DNA from 2 places in the Streptomyces sp. IBSBF 3136 genome. Region 1 is predicted to be linked to the other one. Evidence: riboswitches for the same ligand, from Rfam matches in the RefSeq annotation. Region 1 holds a riboswitch; the other holds the start of a gene.

The links. A riboswitch is a leader RNA that binds a small molecule or an ion and turns the genes downstream of it on or off. The one in region 1 is predicted to bind guanidine.
Region 2: linked by a shared signal. The riboswitch ahead of V7E45_RS05770 (MBL fold metallo-hydrolase) and the one ahead of V7E45_RS30475 (DMT family transporter) in region 1 are both predicted to bind guanidine.

The regions. Positions count from the first base shown of each region.
Region 1 covers NZ_JAJSZC010000186.1:5,548-15,129, forward strand. Annotated here, with positions in the region: gene V7E45_RS30425 (SGNH/GDSL hydrolase family protein) at 1-574, opposite strand, end outside; gene V7E45_RS30430 (DUF445 domain-containing protein) at 772-2,085, shown strand; gene V7E45_RS30435 (MFS transporter) at 2,137-3,696, shown strand; gene rdgB (RdgB/HAM1 family non-canonical purine NTP pyrophosphatase) at 4,072-4,674, shown strand; tRNA gene V7E45_RS30445 (tRNA-Leu) at 4,716-4,800, opposite strand; gene V7E45_RS30450 (HNH endonuclease signature motif containing protein) at 4,812-5,393, opposite strand; gene V7E45_RS30455 (HNH endonuclease signature motif containing protein) at 5,390-6,040, opposite strand; gene bcp (thioredoxin-dependent thiol peroxidase) at 6,174-6,641, opposite strand; gene V7E45_RS30465 (DUF3618 domain-containing protein) at 6,734-7,063, shown strand; gene V7E45_RS30470 (GroES family chaperonin) at 7,157-7,459, shown strand; guanidine-III (ykkC-III) riboswitch at 7,546-7,617, shown strand; gene V7E45_RS30475 (DMT family transporter) at 7,658-7,978, shown strand; gene V7E45_RS30480 (transglycosylase domain-containing protein) at 8,042-9,582, opposite strand, start outside.
Region 2 covers NZ_JAJSZC010000016.1:20,754-30,335, forward strand. Annotated here, with positions in the region: gene V7E45_RS05730 (hypothetical protein) at 60-311, shown strand; gene V7E45_RS05735 (hypothetical protein) at 532-693, shown strand; gene V7E45_RS05740 (IS5 family transposase) at 690-1,538, opposite strand; gene V7E45_RS05745 (2'-5' RNA ligase family protein) at 1,600-2,139, shown strand; gene V7E45_RS05750 (hypothetical protein) at 2,185-2,334, shown strand; gene V7E45_RS05760 (DUF4232 domain-containing protein) at 3,067-3,615, shown strand; partial or broken gene V7E45_RS05765 (IMP dehydrogenase) at 3,637-3,973, opposite strand; guanidine-III (ykkC-III) riboswitch at 4,260-4,327, shown strand; gene V7E45_RS05770 (MBL fold metallo-hydrolase) at 4,339-5,217, shown strand; gene V7E45_RS05775 (FG-GAP repeat domain-containing protein) at 5,965-8,994, shown strand; partial or broken gene V7E45_RS05780 (TetR/AcrR family transcriptional regulator) at 9,150-9,403, shown strand; gene V7E45_RS05785 (hypothetical protein) at 9,563-9,582, opposite strand, start outside.

The sequences.
Region 1 (9,582 bases):
CGACGTACGACACCTGCTGCGCGTGCGGGTGGTAGGTCACCGGGCCGGACGGCGTCGGCGAGTACGTGGTGACCAGCACGTCCGTCCCGTGCGGGATGGTCAGCCGGACCACGTCGCTGAGCACCTGGCCGCCGGCCGGGATCACGACAGTGCCGGAGCCGTCGAAGGTCAGGCGCCGCATCGTCTCCGCGGCCGCCGCCGCGCTGCCGTCGCCCGCCGACAGGGCCAGCGAGGCGTGCGAGATGGTCAGCGGCGACTGTCCGTAGAGGTTGGACAGCGTGATGCGGGCACTCGTCCCCGCGGTGCTCGCGTGCACGACGTTGCGCACCGACCGGCCGGCCAGCCCGGCGGTCTCGGTGCCGGGCTCGCCGCCCGCGGGCGCCGTCGACCACGAACCGACCCAAGTGCCGGTCGAAGCGGGAGCGACGGAGGAGCCGCGATGCGGACGATCGCCGGCGAAAGAGCTGCGGGGGGTGCCGTCGTCGGCGGCCACCGTGACGTAGATGACGGCGGACAGAACCACGACCAGCGCGGCGAGCGCGCTCAGGACGGCATAACCATGACGCTTGGTCACGCTTGTGTTGTTCTCCTCGATAGATGGGAGCCTCAGGCTCCGATCCGATGAGTCCATGATGCGTCATGAACCAGGGAGAGCTGACAGGGACCTGCCGCAAACCCCCCGAGGAGACAGACGCCGGGAACTCCTGTTCCGTTCCGGGAGTCGGTCAGGAAGGGACAATTGTGCGCGGGATCACCGAACGGGTGGAGATGATGGAACACACGGAGACGGAAACACCGGACCGGGCCACGTCGTACCGGACCATGACCGCCTTCACCCCCGCCGACGAGGAACGGCGGCGCGGGGTACGGCGCATGAAACTCACGGCGACCGGCATGCTGCTGTTCGTGGCCGTCGTCTACGTGCTGGCCACATGGGCCTCGCACCAGGGCGCCGGCACCTGGGCGGACTACCTCGCGGCGGCCGCCGAAGCCGGCATGGTCGGCGCGCTCGCCGACTGGTTCGCGGTCACCGCCCTCTTCCGGCACCCGCTCGGCCTGCCCATCCCGCACACCGCGATCATCCCCACCAAGAAGGACCAGCTCGGCATCTCCCTCGGCGAGTTCGTCGGCGAGAACTTCCTCTCCCAGGACGTCGTACGCCAGCGGCTGCGCGCCGTCGGCATCGGCAGCCGACTCGGCGCCTGGCTGGCCGAACCCGACCACGCCGACCGCGTCACCGCCGAACTGGCCACCGCCCTCAGGGGCGCCCTCACCGTCCTGCGCGACTCCGACGTCCAGGCCGTGGTCGGAGAGGCCGTCACCCGGCGCGCCAACGCCCAGGAGATCGCCCCCGGCATCGGCAAGATGCTGGAACGGGTCGTCGCCGACGGCGGCCACAAACGCGTCGTCGACCTCGTCGTCGGCCGCGCCCACGACTGGCTCGTGCTGCACCGCACCGACGTCATGGTCGCCGTCGAGGGCGGCGCACCCGGCTGGACCCCGAGGTTCGTCGACAAGAAGGTCGGCGAACGCGTCTACAAGGAACTGCTGCGCTTCTGCGCCGAGATGCGCGACATGCCCTCCCACCCCGCCCGCGGCGCCCTCGACCGCTTCCTCACCGACTTCGCCTCCGACCTCCAGTCCGACACCGACACCCGCGCCCGGGTCGAACGGCTCAAGGGCGAGGTACTGGGCCGCAGCGAGGTCCAGGACCTCATCGCCTCCGCCTGGACCGCCGTCCGCTCCATGATCGTCGCGGCCGCCGAGGACGAACGCAGCGAACTCCGGGTGCGCGTACGGGCCGCCCTGCTGTCCCTCGGCTCCCGCATGGCGAGCGAGCCGAAGGTCCAGGACAAGGTCGACACCTGGGTCGAGGGCGCCGCCGTGCACGTCGTCACCACCTACCGCAAGGAGATCACCTCCCTGATCACCGACACCGTCGCCGGCTGGGACGCCGAGCACACCACCCGCAAGATCGAGGCCCACATCGGCCGCGACCTGCAGTTCATCCGCATCAACGGCACCGTGGTCGGCTCGCTGGCCGGCCTGCTCATCCACACCCTCTCCCGCGGCCTCGGGGCCTAATCGCACCGGACCAGGGCACCCGACTCCTCGTCCTCGACGAGGAGGGAGCCCATGAGCACATCAGCCGAAGCGCCGTCGCCCGGAAACGGCCGGACCATCACCACCAACATCCCCGCCCGACTCGACCGCCTGCCCTGGTCCCGCTGGCACTGGACCATCGTGATCGGGCTGGGAACGGTGTGGATCCTCGACGGCCTCGAGGTCACGGTCGTCGGCAACATCGCAGGCCGCCTCTCCGAACCCGGCAGCGGCCTGGCCATCTCCTCCGGCCAGATCACCGGCATGGCCGCCGCGCTGTACGTGGCCGGCGCCTGCGTCGGCGCCCTCTTCTGGGGCCGGCTCACCGACCGCTTCGGCCGCAAGAACCTGTTCATGATCACTCTGGCCGTGTACCTCGTGGCCACCGCGCTGACCGCCGTCTCCTTCGCCCCCTGGTGGTTCTTCCTCTTCCGGTTCCTGACCGGCTTCGGCATCGGCGGCGAGTACGCGGCGATCAACTCCGCGATCGACGAACTGATCCCGGCCAAGTACCGCGGCCGCGTCGACCTGATCATCAACGGCAGCTTCTGGCTCGGCGCCGTCGGCGGCTCCCTGCTCTCCATCGTCGCCCTCAACACGAACCTGCTGCCCGCGAACCTCGGCTGGCGCCTCACCTTCGCCCTCGGCGCCGTCCTCGCCCTGGTCATCCTCCTGGTACGACGCCACGTCCCGGAAAGCCCCCGCTGGCTGCTGATCCACGGCAGGGACCGGGAGGCCGAGGAGATCGTCACCGGCATCGAACAACGCATCGAGGCCGAGAAGGGCGAGGCGCTCGCCGCGCCGGAGGGCGAGCTGGAGATCCACCAGCGCAAGGACACCAAGTTCCTGGAGATCGCCCGCACCATCTTCGCCGACTACCCCAAGCGAGCCACCCTCGGCTTCTCCCTCTTCATCGGCCAGGCGTTCCTCTACAACGCGATCACCTTCGGCTTCGGCGCCATCCTCACCAAGTTCTTCGACGTGCCCGCCGACCACACCGGCTACTACTTCGCCGTCATCGCCATCGGCAACTTCTGCGGCCCCCTGCTGCTCGGCAAGCTCTTCGACACCGTCGGCCGCCGCGTCATGATCTCCTCGACCTACCTGCTGTCCGGCCTCCTGCTGTTCGGCACGGCCTGGCTCTTCGACCGCGGCTCGCTCAGCGCGGGCACCCTCACCGCCTGCTGGTGCGCGGTCCTCTTCTTCGCTTCCGCCGGCGCCTCCAGCGCCTACCTGACGGTCTCCGAGATCTTCCCGATGGAGACCCGGGCCATGTCCATCGCCTTCTTCTACGCCCTCGGCACCGCCGCCGGCGGCATCAGCGGCCCGCTGCTCTTCGCCGACCTCACCAGCACCGGCAAGGTCGGCGACACCGTCCTCGCCTTCCAGATCGGCGCCGCCCTGATGTGCCTGGCCGGGCTGGTCGCGGCCGCGCTCGCGGTACGGGCCGAAGGCCGCTCCCTGGAGGACATCGCCCGCCCGCTGTCCGCCGCCGCGAACAAGGCGAAGACGGCGACCAGGAACGCCCGCGCCGCCGGTTCGACCCACGGCAAGCAGGGGCCCACGGCACCGCCGGCGGCCAGCAGGCCGTGACGCGCCGGACATAGGCCTGCCGGACCGTCCGCGCCCGGCAGGCCGCAACACGCCGGATCATGGCCTGGCGGACCGTCCGCGCCCGGCAGGCCGCAACACGCCGGATCATGGCCTGCCGGACCGTCCGCGCCCGGCAGGCCTGACCGCCCGGACCATGGCTGCCGGACCCACCGCGGCCGGCAGCCGGTGCGCGCCGGGCCACGGCCACCGGACCTACCGTGGCCGGCAGCCCGCAACCCGCCGGATATAGGCCCGCCGGACCGTCCGCGGCCGGCAACCGGTGCGCGCCGGGCCACGGCCACCGGACCCACCATGGCCGGCAGGCCGTGACCGGCCGGGGCACGGGGGCCGGGCCCACCAGGGATACTGGCCCCCATGACCCGCCTGATCCTCGCCACCCGTAACGCCGGAAAGATCACCGAGCTGAGGGCCATCCTCGCCGAAGCAGGGCTCCCCCACGAGCTGGTCGGCGCGGACGCCTACCCCGACGTCCCCGACGTCAAGGAGACCGGCGTCACCTTCGCCGAGAACGCCCTCCTCAAGGCCCACGCGCTGGCCCAGGCCACCGGTCTGCCCGCCGTCGCCGACGACTCCGGCCTCTGCGTCGACGTCCTCGGCGGCGCCCCCGGCATCTTCTCCGCCCGCTGGGCGGGCCGGCACGGTGACGACAGGGCCAACCTGGACCTGCTGCTCGCCCAGCTCTCCGACATCGCGGAGGGGCACCGGACCGCGCACTTCGCGTGCGCCGCGGCGCTGGCGCTGCCGGACGGCACCGAGCGGGTGGTCGAGGGTCAGCTGCGGGGCGTCCTGCGGCACGCACCGGCCGGCACGAACGGCTTCGGCTACGACCCGGTCCTCCAGCCGGACGGCGAGACCCGCACCTGCGCGGAGCTGAGCCCCGAGGAGAAGAACGCGATCAGCCACCGCGGCAAGGCGTTCCGGGCGCTGGCGCCGGTGGTGCGGGAGCTGCTGGGCTGAGAACGGAAGAGGGGTCGCCCGGACGGGCGACCCCTCACCTGTGCGGCCGGTGGGACTCGAACCCACACGGGATTTCTCCCACGGGCACCTAAAACCCGCGCGTATCGCCTATTTCGCCACGGCCGCCCCAAAACGGACTAATCACTCGCAGGCCGTTTTGCCTCGCTCAGTGTACGGGGCGGCTTCTTTCGCCTGCCGCCGCCTCGGCACCAGGTACTCGTCACCGCATGGCAGTTGGGGCAGAGCAGCCGGAGGTTGTCCCGGCGGTCGTCGCTCCAGTCGCCGTTGATGTGATCGACCTCCAGGGTCATCGGCCTCCCGAGCCATTCGGGCCCGAGCCCGCACTCGGCGCACGCCTCCGGCACGCCCACCTCACGGAGCGCACGGCGGAGCAGATGGGTACGTGTCCGACGGGAGCCGTCGTGCCGGACCAAAATGTCCTCGGGCCGCCTGGCCCGGTCCGTGTGCGTCCTGCCCCGCTGGTGCGCCTGCCCCAGGAAGTGCGCGGTGGAGAGGCCCTGCTCGGCGATCCAGCGGCGCAGCATCGCGCGCTGGGTGTCGGTGTCCGGGCGGCCGAGGCGACGCAGCGTCCCGGCGACGGAGACCGACTCGGCGACAGCCAGACGCAGCTCCTCGGTCCCGGGCCGGGCAGGCCCGCGCGAGTCTCGTCCGGTGGCTCCGGGCGGCCGCTCCCCCGTGTTCCGCGCCTCGCCGCTCATACGCCGCCGCCCCCGGCCCTCCTGCCCCGGCCCCGGTAGTTGTCGGTCACCGAGTGACAGTTGGGGCAGAGGAAGCGCAGGTTCTCGATGCGGTTGTCGCGCCAGTTCCCATCGACGTGATCGACTTCCAGCGGCAGCGGACGGCCCCGCCACACCGGCGCGGTCCCGCAGGAGGCGCAACGCTCCGCCACGCCGGTGGACGTCATCGCCCACCTCAGCCGGTCGCTCTGCACGCGGCGGGCCTGACCGGGCGGCTGCTCGACGAGAAGGGCCTCCGGGCTACGGGCCCGCCAGGGCCTGCCCCGCCGGTTCGGGCCCCGGAAGTGCGAGGTGTCGATCCCGTACGCCCTGATCCGCCGGCTGATGTGTGTGTGGTGGCCGCCGACGACCTCCAGCCCGAGACGACGCAGGACCTCGGCCATGTTCGTCGAGGCCGCCACCGCCCCTTCGAGCACCTCCTTCGTCCACTTCACCCCCTCCCTCTCGAAATGCGACACGTCCACCCCGAGCTTCTTCATCCGCTCCCGGACGTACCGGCGGGTCGGGCTCCGGGGGTCCACGCCCAGGTTCTCCAGTGCCTGCGAGAACGTCCGCGCCCCGCGAGCCGCCGCTTCCAGCCGTTCCTTGGTGTACGCGCCGGCTCCCATCGGTCCCCCTCCGTTCCGGCCGCGTGTTCGCGGCCCGTACGGAGTAACGAACCGCCTGCCGGGCGGTCACGCCTCGGACGCGGGAACGGCCCGCCGCGGCGGGTGCCGGGCGGGCCGTTCGGGCGGGAGGAACTCAGATGCCGAGGTCCTTGATGATCTTCGCCACGTGGCCGGTGGCCTTGACGTTGTACAGGGCGCGCTCGACCTTGCCCTCCTCGTCCACGACCACTGTGGAGCGGATGACGCCGACGACCGTCTTGCCGTAGAGCTTCTTCTCGCCGAAGGCGCCGTACGCCTCCAGGACCTTCTTGTCCGGGTCGGCCAGCAGCGTGACCTTCAGGGACTCCTTCTCGCGGAACTTCGCGAGCTTCTCGGGCTTGTCCGGGCTGATGCCGAGGACGTCGTAGCCCGCGCCGGCCAGCACCTCCAGGTTGTCCGTGAAGTCGCAGGCCTGCTTGGTGCAGCCGGGAGTGAGGGCTGCGGGGTAGAAGTAGACGATGACCTTGCGGCCCTTGTGGGCGGAGAGGGACACCTCGTTGCCGTCGGCGTCGGGGAGGGTGAAATCGGGGGCCGGGTCCCCGGGCTGGAGTCGCTCGCTCATCGGGCCAGCGTAACCGGGGGGCCTTACGGTGCGGGGAAGCCGGGAACTGACAGACTGTCCAGAACAGCATCAAGGACTTCGGAGGCCGTACGGTGGCGGACACGTCGGACACCAGAACCCCGGCGCAGATCGAGGCGGACATCAAGCGCCGCCGCGAAGTGCTGGCCGAGACGCTCGACGAGATCGGGGTGCGGGTGCATCCGAAGACGATCGTCGGCGATGCCAAGGCCAAGGTGGTCGCCAATGTCGATCACACGGTCGGACGGGCGTACGTCCAGGTCAACCGTGTCGTGAGTGAGGTACGCGCGCAGTTCGTGGACGAGGAGGGTGCGCCGCGGCTCGAGCGGGTCGTGCCCGTCGCCCTGGTGGTGGTCGGGGTCGTGGGGCTGCTCGCCCTCGGCACGCGGCGCCGCAAGGGCTGACCGGGGTCGTACGGGCGAGTCACAGGCAGGTAGGTTCGAGGCGTGAGCGCCAACAGAAACAGCAACCCTCAGCACGACAAGCTGCCCATCCGGATGCTGCACGACCGGGTTCTGGTCCGGCAGGAGACCGGCGAGGGCGAGCGGCGGTCGGGCGGCGGCATCCTGATCCCCGCGACCGCGGCGGTCGGGCGCAGGCTGGCCTGGGCCGCGGTCGTGGCGGTGGGCCAGAACGTGCGGACCGTGGAGCCCGGCGACCGGGTCCTGTTCGACCCGGAGGACCGGGCCGAGGTCGAGGTGCGGGGCGTGGCGTACGTGCTCATGCGGGAGCGGGATCTGCACGCGGTGGCCGCGGACCGGTTCGAGGGGGCCGAGGACTCCACGGGGCTGTATCTCTGATTCCCCGAGGGGGCTTCCCCCGCGGTTCGGTATTCCCTGCCGAGCAGGGCCGAAGGGGCCGGTGACGGTGGTCACCGGCCCCTTCGGCGTTCCTTTGCTATGTTCGAAGGGGCCCGACGAGACGCGCCGTACCGGGACGCAGGCAAAGACGACGCACCGCGAGAAGTGGGTTTTCCGTCGTCCTGGAGGTGCGCTGGCGTGGCGTGGGTTCTGTTGATCGTGGCCGGTCTGCTGGAGGTCGGCTGGTCGATCGGGATGAAGTACACGGACGGTTTCAGCCGGCTCGTGCCCAGTCTGGTCACCGGTGCGGGGATCGTCGCCAGCATGGTGCTGCTGTCGTACGCCGCCAGGTCGCTGCCCATCGGTACCGCCTACGGCGTGTGGGTGGGGATCGGGGCGGCCGGGGCGGCGGTGCTCGGCATGGTGGTGCTCGGTGAGCCGGTCACCGCCGCGCGGATCTTCTTCGTGTGTCTGCTGCTGGTCGCCGTGGTGGGGCTGAAGGTGACCGGCGGTCACTGAGACGGGCGCCCGTCGAGCGACCAGCGGTCGCTGACGGGCGCCGTCCTCGTCCGCGGCCGGGTTCTACGGCTGGGGTCCTGTGGTGCCGATGCCGCCCGGGTTGCCCCCTGCCGTGTCGCCGCCGGTGGTCGTGCCACCGCCGTTGGTGCCGCCTTGTGTGTCGCCGCCGGTCGCGTTGCCGCCGTCGGTGGTGCCCCCTGCCGTGTCGCCGCCGGTGGTGGTTCCGCCGCCGTCGGTGGTCGTGCCGCCGCCGTCGGTCGTGGTGCCGCCGCCGGTGGTGTCACCGGTGGTGCCGCCGTCGGTGGGGGTGCCGGAGGGGGTGCTGGTGGTGCCGCCGTTGCCCTGGCCGCCGTTGTCGGTGGCGCCTCCGTTGTCCTGCCCGGCGGTGCCCGGCTGGTCGGAGGGGCTCGAGCTCGGGGGCAGGATCACGTCGGCGCCCTGCTGGAGTTCGAGGTCGAACTCGGTGGCCGGCTTGCCCTTGAGGGCGTCACGCGTGTACTGCGCCCAAATGGCGGTGGGCGGGCCACCGCCGTTCATACGGGGCTGGCCGAGGGCGTAGTACAGCGACTTGTGCTTGGCCGTGACCGGGTCCTGGCCCATGACGGAGACGACGGTGGCGAGGTCGGGGGTGTAGCCCGCGAACCAGGCGGCGGTGTCCTCCTCGGCGGTGCCGGTCTTGCCGGCCGCGGGGCGGCCGGCCTGCTGGGCGGCGACGGCGGTGCCGTTGTCGACGACGCTCTGCAGGACGGAGGTGGTGGTGTCGGCGGCCTCGCGGCTGACGGCCTGCTTGGTCTGCCGGTCGGGCAGCTTGACGTCCTCGGTGCTGTCCTTGGTGATCTTCTCGACCATGGTGTACGTGCCGTGCCTGCCGTGGTTGGCGAGCGTGGCGTACGACTCCGCCATGTCCAGGACGCTGGCGGTGGCGGTGCCGAGGGCGATGGACGGGTAGGGCTGGAGGTCCTGGGTGCCGGACGGGATGCCGAGGTCGACGGCGGTCTGCTTGACCTTGGCGGGACCCACGTCGACGGCCATCTGCGCGTAGACCGAGTTGACCGAGAGATCGGTGGCCTTGCGGACGGTGATGTCGCCGTACGACTTCTGGTCCTCGTTCGCGGGGGCGTAGGGGCCGCCGCTCCAGCCCTGTACGGGGCGCCGGTTGGTGCCGTCGTACGTGGTGTTCGGGGTGATGGGCTGGCCGTCCTGGGTGGTCGAGCTGTTCTGCACGGCCGCGGTGAACACGAAGGGCTTGAAGGTGGAGCCGACCTGGAAGTCACCGCGGGTGGCGCCGTTGGTGTACTGCTTCACGTAGTCGATGCCGCCGTACAGGGCGACGACCTTGCCCGTCTTGGGGTCGACGGAGGCGCCGCCGGCCCGGACGTAGTTGTCGACCTTGTTGTTCTTCTTGTCCAGCTTGGAGATCAGCTGGTCGTTGACGGCCTTGACGAAGGCGTTCTGCTTGGACTTCTGGAAGGTGGTGGTGATGCGGTAGCCGCCGCCCTCCAGCTGTTCCTTGGTGAGGATCTCGTTCTCGGTGAGGTAGTCCTTGACGGCCTCGACGAGGTAGCCGCGCTGGCCGGAGAGGCCGGTGGAGACGGTCTGCTCCT
Region 2 (9,582 bases), on a different contig from region 1:
ACGGCGGATGGGATGGGGGCTGGGGCAAGTGGTGGGTTGAGGAACCGGAGGACCGACCCTTGGCGGCGACCACGTTCACCTGTCACGATCAAGCCGTGGTCAACCACTCGAAGATCGCGAGGCAGGCAGACGTCTTCCTCGACCTGATGGGCGTGGCGGTCGGTTCACTGCTGCTGGTGATCGGTATCAAGACCTACCGCGATGGTGGGTCCGTGGGCTGGCCCATCGCCGGATCAGTGCTGTTCTTGATCAACCTCTGGGTAGCCTGCCGTCGATTCGTCCGACGCAGGAAGCCGCCTCTGTCGTCGTAGCCGGACGCAGCCAGTCACCGTGCCCCATGCGTGCCCGATAGGGCGGCGGCCGACGGGGAACAGCGGGGAACCACGGCGCGCAGCCCAGGAACGCGCAGGTCAGCGCTTTGCCAGCTCAGCCGGGTTCCGCATACGCGATCTCCCAAATTGGGGCTGGCCATCCACGGACCCCTACCAGGGATAGCCTTCCCCCTCCGTCCGAAGGTCCTGGAGGCTCTCTGTGCACACCACCGTTTTCCTGCTGCGGAGCGCGCTGGGCCTTGGTGGCGGTCTGGTGACGGTCTGGGAGCTGACCCGCCAGGCTTCGGGAGCGGGTTGGAGGAAGCCGCGGGTCTTCTCTGCGATGGCGGCTCTGGTGCTCGCCGGCCTGCTCGCCGCCTAAAGATGGCCAGCGGCGTGCCTTTCTTGCGCCCGTTCGGTCAGTTTGAGGAACCGCTTGTAGCAGCAGAGGGCGGATGCCAGCCCGAGAAAGGCCAGGTAGATGCCTGGTCTCCGCTCGTAACGGTGGTTGAGACGGCGGTAGCCGGTCAGCCAGGACATGGTGCGTTCAATGACCCACCTGCGTCGGCCGAGCCGCTCGCTGGAGTCGATGCCCTTGCGGGCGATGCGGACGCCGATGCGTGTGCCCCATAGCCATCGCCGCAGGTGAGGGATGTCGTACGCCTTGCCTGCATGGAGGCGGACGGGTTTCGAGTCGGCCGCGTGGGATTCGTGTCCCATGTGGAAATGGGACAGCATCGGCTTCAGGGCGAGGCTGTCGTGGATGTGGGCCGCGGAGAGCCCGACCCGCAGGGGCAGTCCGTTCGCGTCGGACAGGACATGCATCTTGGAACCGGGCTTACCCCGGTCCACGGGGCTCGGACCTGCAAATTCGCCCCCCTTTTTAGCCCTCACGTGGCTTGAATCGACCACCGCACGAGACAGGTCGACCAGGTCCTGCTCATCCAGGAGCTGGAGAACCTTCTGATGCAGCCGCCCCCATACTCCGATGCGAGACCAGATGGCGAAGCGGCGGTGCACGGTCGACTTCGACGCTCCGAACCACGGTGGCAACGCCCGCCATGCGCAGCCGCTGACCAGCACGTAAATGATCGCGGCAAACACCGCCTCATCATCGATGTTCGCAACCCCGCCACCCTGCGGACGCACCCGCGCCGGCGGCAGCAACGGCCTTGCCAACTCCCACAAGCCATCCGGAACGATCCATCCCCACCGTCCACTCCCCATGCCCAACACAACCGTCAACTGACCATGTAGGACACGGTCTAAGGTGGCAGCATGCTGTGTCATGGCAGATGACAGCACGAGTAGGTTTCAGGCAGGTCAGGCGGGTCTCATCGTCAGGATCCCGGATGCGGAGCCGGCCGTCCGCGCCTGGCGTGAGCGGTTCGATCCGTCAGCCCAAGCAGGAGTGCCAGCGCATGTCACAGTGCTCTTCCCGTTCCTCGACGAGAGCCGAATAGATGCACGTGTCTGCTCGGCTCTCGCTGACACGTTCGGCAGTCATCATGCCTTTGACCTGAGGTTTGAGAGCTGTGGGCGGTTTCCAGCGGTGCTGTATCTCGCACCTGAGCCAGACACGCAGTTGCGGCGGCTCACTGAGATGATCGCCGACCGTTGGCCCGAGGCCCCTCCCTATGGGGGCCAGTTCGCCGAAATTGTGCCCCACCTGACCGTCGCTGACGGCCAGGACGATGCAGTTCTGGATGAGATTGAGGCCGACCTGCTCGGCAGGCTGCCCCTCACGTCGCGCGTCTCGTCAGTTGAGCTCATGGTGCATGACGGCGCGAAGTGGCAAGAGCGGGCGTCGTTCGCCCTCCTTGACTGAGCGGGCCGTGAGCCTGGCTGGTCCACCGCAACGGGCAGCGGACCAGTGAAGAAGGTGGTCCGGGAGTTCCGGCTCGCCGGGATGGTGTGCCCCGACCCTGAAGCACTCACCCGGTGGCCGGCAGAGCTGACGATCCTGGTACTCAGCCAGACCTGGCTCGCCCGCATCCAGGCCGCCGCCCGCAGCCCGCTGTAAGTCGCAGTGCTGAACCCGACCACCCAGCACTGCACCTTCCTGCGCATCCGACCCCAGCCCCCGGCCTGCCCGCAAACCAGGCACGTCCTGAAAACCGCACCTGATGCACGTCACGTTCTTGGGATGCGGCCCTTCGAAGCTTGCTCAGCTCTCTCGATCTGCCGCTGGGCGAAGACGACGTGGACCTGCTGACCGCCCGGTTTCTCGTCGAGCAGAGCGGATCCTGCTGTGCCGTCGGCGAGCACACGACGCTCGGGGATCGGCTCACCCGTGGCTGGGGTCGGGGCTGGAGCGGTATGGCCGAGGAGTGCGAGGGCGGCCTGGGGGCGTGGTCGCGGCGCACGGCGGCCACCTGCTCCAGGTCCCAGACCATGTGGCCGACGACTGTTCGGCGCGGACCGCGGGCCTCTACGACACCCTCGAGGAACGGCTCACCCACATCGCCCGCGACATGACGACCGCCTGCATCCTGCGCCACCGCACGATGCACAGTAGGGGACGGCACATCGAAGATCAGTTCTCACCAGAGTTCGGAACAGAAGCCGGCAGACGCGAACCCAGGCCAGATGTGCCAGCAGCTCGGGGCAGAGGCGGCGCCATGCCCCCACCGTACGCGGCGGAAAAGGTTGCTCGGCGCGCAACGAACCGCCGCCGGACATCGAGCGTCTACAGGTGCGTGGGTGCGCACTGACCTCGCGCACCGAGTCGTATTCGAGGGGAACCGAACACGTCATGAAGACCAAAATGACCACCGTGGCCCTTGCGGCGATCGTCGCCGCCGGCACCGCCATCGCCGCCGTCCCGGCCTCGGCCGCCACCGCCACCGCCAAGGCCGCGCCGACGCGTTGCCACACCGCCGACCTGAAGGCCGGTTTCGCCACCGGGGACGACGCGAAGCCGGAGATGGGACGGCCCGGGAAGCAGACGCAGGCGTTCATCTGGTTCACCAACAAGAGCAACCGCACCTGCACCCTGTCCGGCTTTGCCGGTGTCGACATGGTCGGCGCCCAGCGGACCGACGGCACCTGGTCCCTGGTGCGCTCCTCCAAGAGGCCCACGAAGATCACCCTGGGGCGGGGGGACACGACGGACTTCAGCATCAACCTGCTCCCCGTTGCCAGGTCCACGTCGCAGAAGGAGAAGTTCGTCCCCGCAACGTTCCTGGTCACACCGCCGAACGAAACAAAGCACTTCACTCTGAAGTGGCCGTTCGGCGGCCAGATCCTGAAGCAGGACGGCGCCACCCACCCGGGCACCTACCTCAACCCGGTCGGACAGTAGCCCCCCGCGGCCGCGCGGTCGGGGCTCCAGGAGGGCTTTGACCGCGCGGCGCTCGTCCATCGCCCCGGTAGCCCTCGGCGACCTGGTCCAGGGGCAGGGGGAGGTCGAACACCCTGCCCGGCTGAATCCGGCCGGGCAGGACGCGGTCGATCAGGTCGGGCAGGAAGCGGCGGACGGGTGCCGGACCGCCGCGCAGGCCGACCTGGGAGAAGAACAGCTCGCGTCCGTCGACGGCCACCTCGTGCGGGACGCCGACGTTGCTGGCCGGGTGGGACGAGTGCGGGGCCTGCCGCGTGGACTCATCGGTGCCGACGCACTCCAGGGCCGAGTCCGCGCCGACGCCGCCGGTCAGGGCTCCGACCCTTCGGGCGAGCGGATCGGGTCGGCGAGGTACTCCTTGCCCCCCTCCCCCAGGACTGCCTCGGCCACCGCGCTGGCGCTGACGGGCGCCCGCCCGCGCCAGCGCGGATTCCGACGGGGCGCCGTCCTGTACCCCGGCCGGCGGGCCAAGGCCGCGGAACAGGACGGCATCTCCGGGGTGCGCTGCGGGGACGTTTCGGTTGCTCACCGGCCGATTGCCGGTGTTGCCGCCATGGGTGGGGTGACCTGACGGAGGCCTCGATCGACCTCGTGGTAGCTTCGCGGCGGAGGCTCTCAAGTGCCGGCCCCGGACGAGATGTGCGCCGTACCCGGTCTGCCAAGACGACGCACTCAGGAGACGTCATGTCCGCAGGCACACCCTTCATGGATTTCGACCGCCCGGTTCGCCGGCTTCGCGAGTTGGACGTCCGCTGGATCCACGGCTCACCGTCGTCCAAGCACAACACCGACCCGGACATCCAGGTCTACGCCTACGACGAGCACACCGTCATCCTGCGGCAGAACATGGCGATCGACTACGAGGCACCGTTCCTGTTCCTGCTGTTCGGCACCACGCAGGCGGTGCTGATCGACACCGGAGCCACCGCGTCCGCCGAGTTCTTCCCCCTGCGCCGAGTGGTTGACGAGCTCGTCGACGGCTGGCTCGCCCGCCACCCCCGACGGGACTACCACCTGCTGGTGCTGCACACTCACGCCCACGCCGATCACACCGCGGGCGACCGCCAGTTCGCCGACCGCCCTCAGACCACGGTGGTCGACGCAGACCTCTCCGCGGCCTGGAGGCACTTCGGATTTGATAAGGACCCCGACGCCGTGGCGCGAGTCGATCTGGGAGGCCGCGTGCTCGAGTGCCTGGCCACCCCCGGGCACCACGAGGCAGCGGTCACGTTCTACGACCCGTGGACCGGGTTCCTGCTCACCGGCGACACGGTCTATCCCGGCCGGCTCTACGTCCAGGACTGGTCCGCCTACGCCCAGACCATCGACCGCCTGATCGAGTTCAGCGAACACAGGCAGGTCACCCACGTCCTGGGCTGCCACATCGAGATGACCACCGAACCAGGCATCGACTACCCGGTCCGCACCACCTACCAGCCCCACGAACCCCCGCTACAGATGACCACCGGCCACCTGCACGACATCCGCGCTGCGCTCAACGAGATCGGCGACCACCCCCGCCGACTCCCCTACCCGCTCTTCATCATCTGCCCAGGCGACTGAGCCACTGGCCCGACCCGGGGCCGGTCATGGAGACGGGGCCGGCGCCCGTCCCCGATCCGAGTGGGGCGCCAAGCGCGCCCGGCCACACGGCAGCGGGAAATCACGCGCGGGCACGCTGCCCGAATGCGCGCGGCGACATCCCCGTGGCGCGGTCCGATGCGACCGCGCATCACCAGGTTCGCCACGTCAGACCGCCTTCTCCGGGCAGGGACAACTACGGCCGCTCTGGGACATCGGCAACCGGGCGCCCGATGGCGGACGGTCAGTGAACGTCGCGCGCATACGGGTGGAGGGCGCGCCCGGCTTGGCACCTGGAGAAGGCGCGACGGTCCGTTGCGCACGAGGGCGGGCCGGTGGTCGGCATGGCTGTGATCACCGAAGCCACACCGCCTTCCAAGTACCTGTGGCCGGGCTCGATCGGGCCGGCGATGGTGCGCTGGCGGAACTTTGTCCACCAGCCGAATGGACGGTTGTGGAAGTCGGCACGCTGAGAAGGACCGACGGAATAGCGGCTCTCCCGGCCCCGACGGCTGAAAAACATCCCGGGTAAAGCCAACGAAAAATGTAAGATCATCGGGCTTCTGTGGGGGTGTGACGGCTGCGGCCGGGAGCGACTGGGCGGCGCGCATCCCTTCCTTGTTCTCGGGGAGGATCACCTTGGTTCGTCGTACCTTCAGCCATTCACGCGCGAGACGAGCAGCCGTCGTCGTAGCCGTCTCCGCGGCACTCGCTGCGGGGTTGAGCCCGATGCTTCCGTCGGCCTCGGCGACCGGCACACCGCAGGAGACGGTGGTACCGGCGACACTGCGCAACTCCTACATGACAGCCTCACTGCTGACGCCTTCGACGCACGGCGGTCACGACGGCGTGGGGACGCAGGGCGTCTTTCACCGGATCGAAGGCAGCAACGACCTGTGGTGGACACCCTTCGGAGGCGGTGAACCGGTCCGCGTACCGCCCCGAACCGGCACGCTGCCGAGGGCTACGGGCACCGATGTACTCGCCTACCAGTACGCCGACGGGAGGGTGGACTTCTGGGATGCACGAGAAGGCACACTCCGCACCGCGCACGTGCCGGACAGCCTCAGCTATCTGACGTCCTACGACAACCTGGTGCTCGCCTATCGGAACACCACCGTCGAGGACGGCACGACCACGCACGTGATGCACCTGCTGACCCCCGGACCCGATGGCACCACCGGGAACGTGACGGTGAACGGCGGGCCGGCAAACCTCGAGCTGCTGATGCCGGTCGGTGCGGACACCCGGAGCGTCTTCTTCCGCGCTGCGCTGGACGGCGGGACGCGCATGGTGGCCGTCAACCGTGAGACCGGACAGGTGCAGACCTGGACCGAGCCGCTGCCCGCCGCCTACAGCGGACTGCTGGTCTCGCCGGACCACGTCATCGTGGTCGCCTACGACAAGGCCAAGGTCTTGGTGCTGCCGCGCGCCGACCTCTCGGGGGCCCCGGCCGAGGTCACGCTGGCCGGTACCAGCGACGGAACGAACGTCGCCCACGATCTGGCCGTTGTCGGTGACTGGCTGGTGAACGGCACCAAGCAGGTTCGGGCGCAGCCGATCACCGGCGGTGATGCGATCACCCTGATGCCGTCGTCGAGCTACGGCCTCGCGGTCGGCTCTGACGGGACGGCGGTCAAGATCGGCCGCACGGGCACCGACGACTGGGGCATCCAGCGCATCCAGGCTGCGGCCGATGGCAGGCCGGTCGTCAGCATGGTCAAGGCGCTGCCGAAGCCGCCCTACCGGATCCAGGGTCTCTCGCTCGACCAAGGGCGGCTGGTCGTCACGGACTACGGCACCAGCTACGGAACCAACGGCCACCGCACCGGCCGCGTACGTACCGTCTCCCCGTCCGGCACCCCTGAGTTCAGCGACGCATCCCCCTTCTTGGACTCCAGCGTGGTCGTGCCGCACTGCGCGGACAGCGACACCGCCTGCTCCGCGATCCACGGCACCCCCGACGGACAGATCGCCTGGCTGGAGCACGGCTCCGCGGGGAATTCCGACCACATCAGCGTCTTCGGGTCGAAGTCGTGGTTCTGGGAGCGGGGCGTGAGCGACGGCGGACGGATCACGGCTGTCTCGGGCCGCTACCTGATCTACACCGGTCGGACCCACCAGTACGTCTACAAGATCGGCAACGACGGCGCCCCGGCTGTCACCCGCACCCCGACCGCCGCCGCCCTCTCCGGCGACGTCCTGTGGACTGCGGCCGGAACTCCCGGCGCCCTCACGGCGTACAACCTGTCGACGAAGAAGACGACCGAGACCGTCACGACCGACGCCGGCTGCACACCCACCGAGCTGCAGGCGCTGGGGCGCTGGGTGTACTGGACGTGCGACGGACGGGCCGGCGTCTACGACCGTACGACGGCCAAATCCGTTCTCGTCCCTGCCGACGAAGCCGAGCTCGGGGACGGGTACGTCGTGACTCACGACAAGCAGGCCGGAAAGCTCGTCCTGACGACGGTCGCCGACGGCACGCCCGTGAGCAAGGTGGTCGGTGACCTGCCCGACACGGGCGCCTCCCAGCGAGACGTCCGCTGGACGGTGGACGAGTCCGGCGGCAACGCCGCCTACGTGGATGACCAGGAACGAGTGCACCTCGTGCCGTCGGGAGTTTCCCAGCAGCCGTTGCGGCTCCTGGCGCCGGCCGAGAACGCCGCGTCCGTCACAGCCCGGGAGCTCGACACGTCCTCTGACCCCCTGACCACCTTGCTGCTGTCCAAGCCGGCTTCGGGCTGGCGCCTGACCGTACGCAGCAAGGCGACCGGGAGCATCGTCGACGTGACGAGCGGCAATGCCGCTCGGGGCGAGCTGAGCGTCGGGTGGTCCGGCATGAGCCGCGACAGACAGGGCCTTCGGACTCGACTGCAAAACGGCGCGTACGACTGGACGTTGGCCGTGGATCCCGCCGACGGCGCCGGGCAGCCGCTGGAGGTCCGGGGCACGGTCCAGTTGCATGACGGTCGCCCGGTTCGCCACGACCACGTGGGCGAGGACGGGCTTCCCGACGGGGTCGGCGATCTGCTCACCCTGAGCTCCTCGGGCGATTTCGCGTTCCAGCAGGGCACGGGAAAAGGCACCTTCTCCCGGAAATGGCCGGCTGGAGGGTGGTCGACCAAGGCGGTGGCGGTCCCGTTCGGCGATCTGAACAGTGACCGCTGCAATGACGTCCTGGTCCGCATGGCCGATGGCTCCTTGCGCGGCTACAGAGTCCCGTGCGGGCAGACGCTCAGCGCATCGACGCCGTACAAGAAGCTCGGTACCGGCTGGAACGCCTACAACGTGCTCACCTCGCCAGGGGATCTGACCGGCGACGGCCGGCCCGATCTGCTGGCGCGTAAGGCGTCCACCGGGGATGCATACCTTTTCGAGGCGAAGAGCGACGGCACGCTGGCGGCCGCCAAGAAGATCCGCTCGGCCTGGACGGGTTACAAGAAGGTCGTCGGTGCCGGGGACCTGGACGGCGACGGGATCGGCGATGTCCTGGCCCAGGACAAGGCGGGCACCCTGTACCGCTACAGCGGCCAGGGCAACGGCCTGTTGAAGGAGCGCGTGAAGCTGTTCTCCAACTGGGGCGGCTCGTACAACGTAGTGGTCGGGATCGGTGACATCACCGGGGACGGCAAGAGCGATCTGGTTGCGCGGGACACCTCGGGCAACATGTACCTCAACGCCGGCTCCGGCACAGGGTCCTTCGGGTCCCGGACGAAGATCGGGACTGGCTGGCAAGGCTATAGGGGCATCTTCTAGCCATCTGAAACGCGGCCCGCTTTGATAGATAGACGGTTTGTCGCAACTGCGACCGGCCCGTGCACCTGTCGTACGGGCCGGTCGCAGACACAACGCGGCGCAAGCGCCGACAGACATGCACCGGCCGGACGCGTCACTGACCCTGGCGTGTTCGAGGCCTGGCCCCGCGAGCGCTGCGCGACCTGGAGATCGGCATCGCCGCGGGTCGCTTCCACTCGCCAACGCGACCACCGCCCTGTCCGCCGTGGGCGGCGCCCTCATGTCCCTCGTGGCGCTCCGGCTGGCCCGCCCCGACCTCGACGGCGACGAGGCCGCCTCCGACATGGCCGAAAGGGCCTTGCGTATGCTCGGCATCCCCGCGGACGACGCACACGAGGTCACCCGGGGCCCGCTGCCCGACCTGGACTGACGGTTCAGCGGGCCTGTCGCACCACGAACGCCTCGACTGTCCGATCCGTTCCCGGCTCGGCGTCCATGCCGGGAGGCCCACGAACGAGGCGTCTGACAGCACTTCGCCCCGCCGCGCAGCGGCGGGGCGAAGCAGCGCTCCCTCTGGATGGTTCCTACTTCATGGCCGCCAGTGCCGTG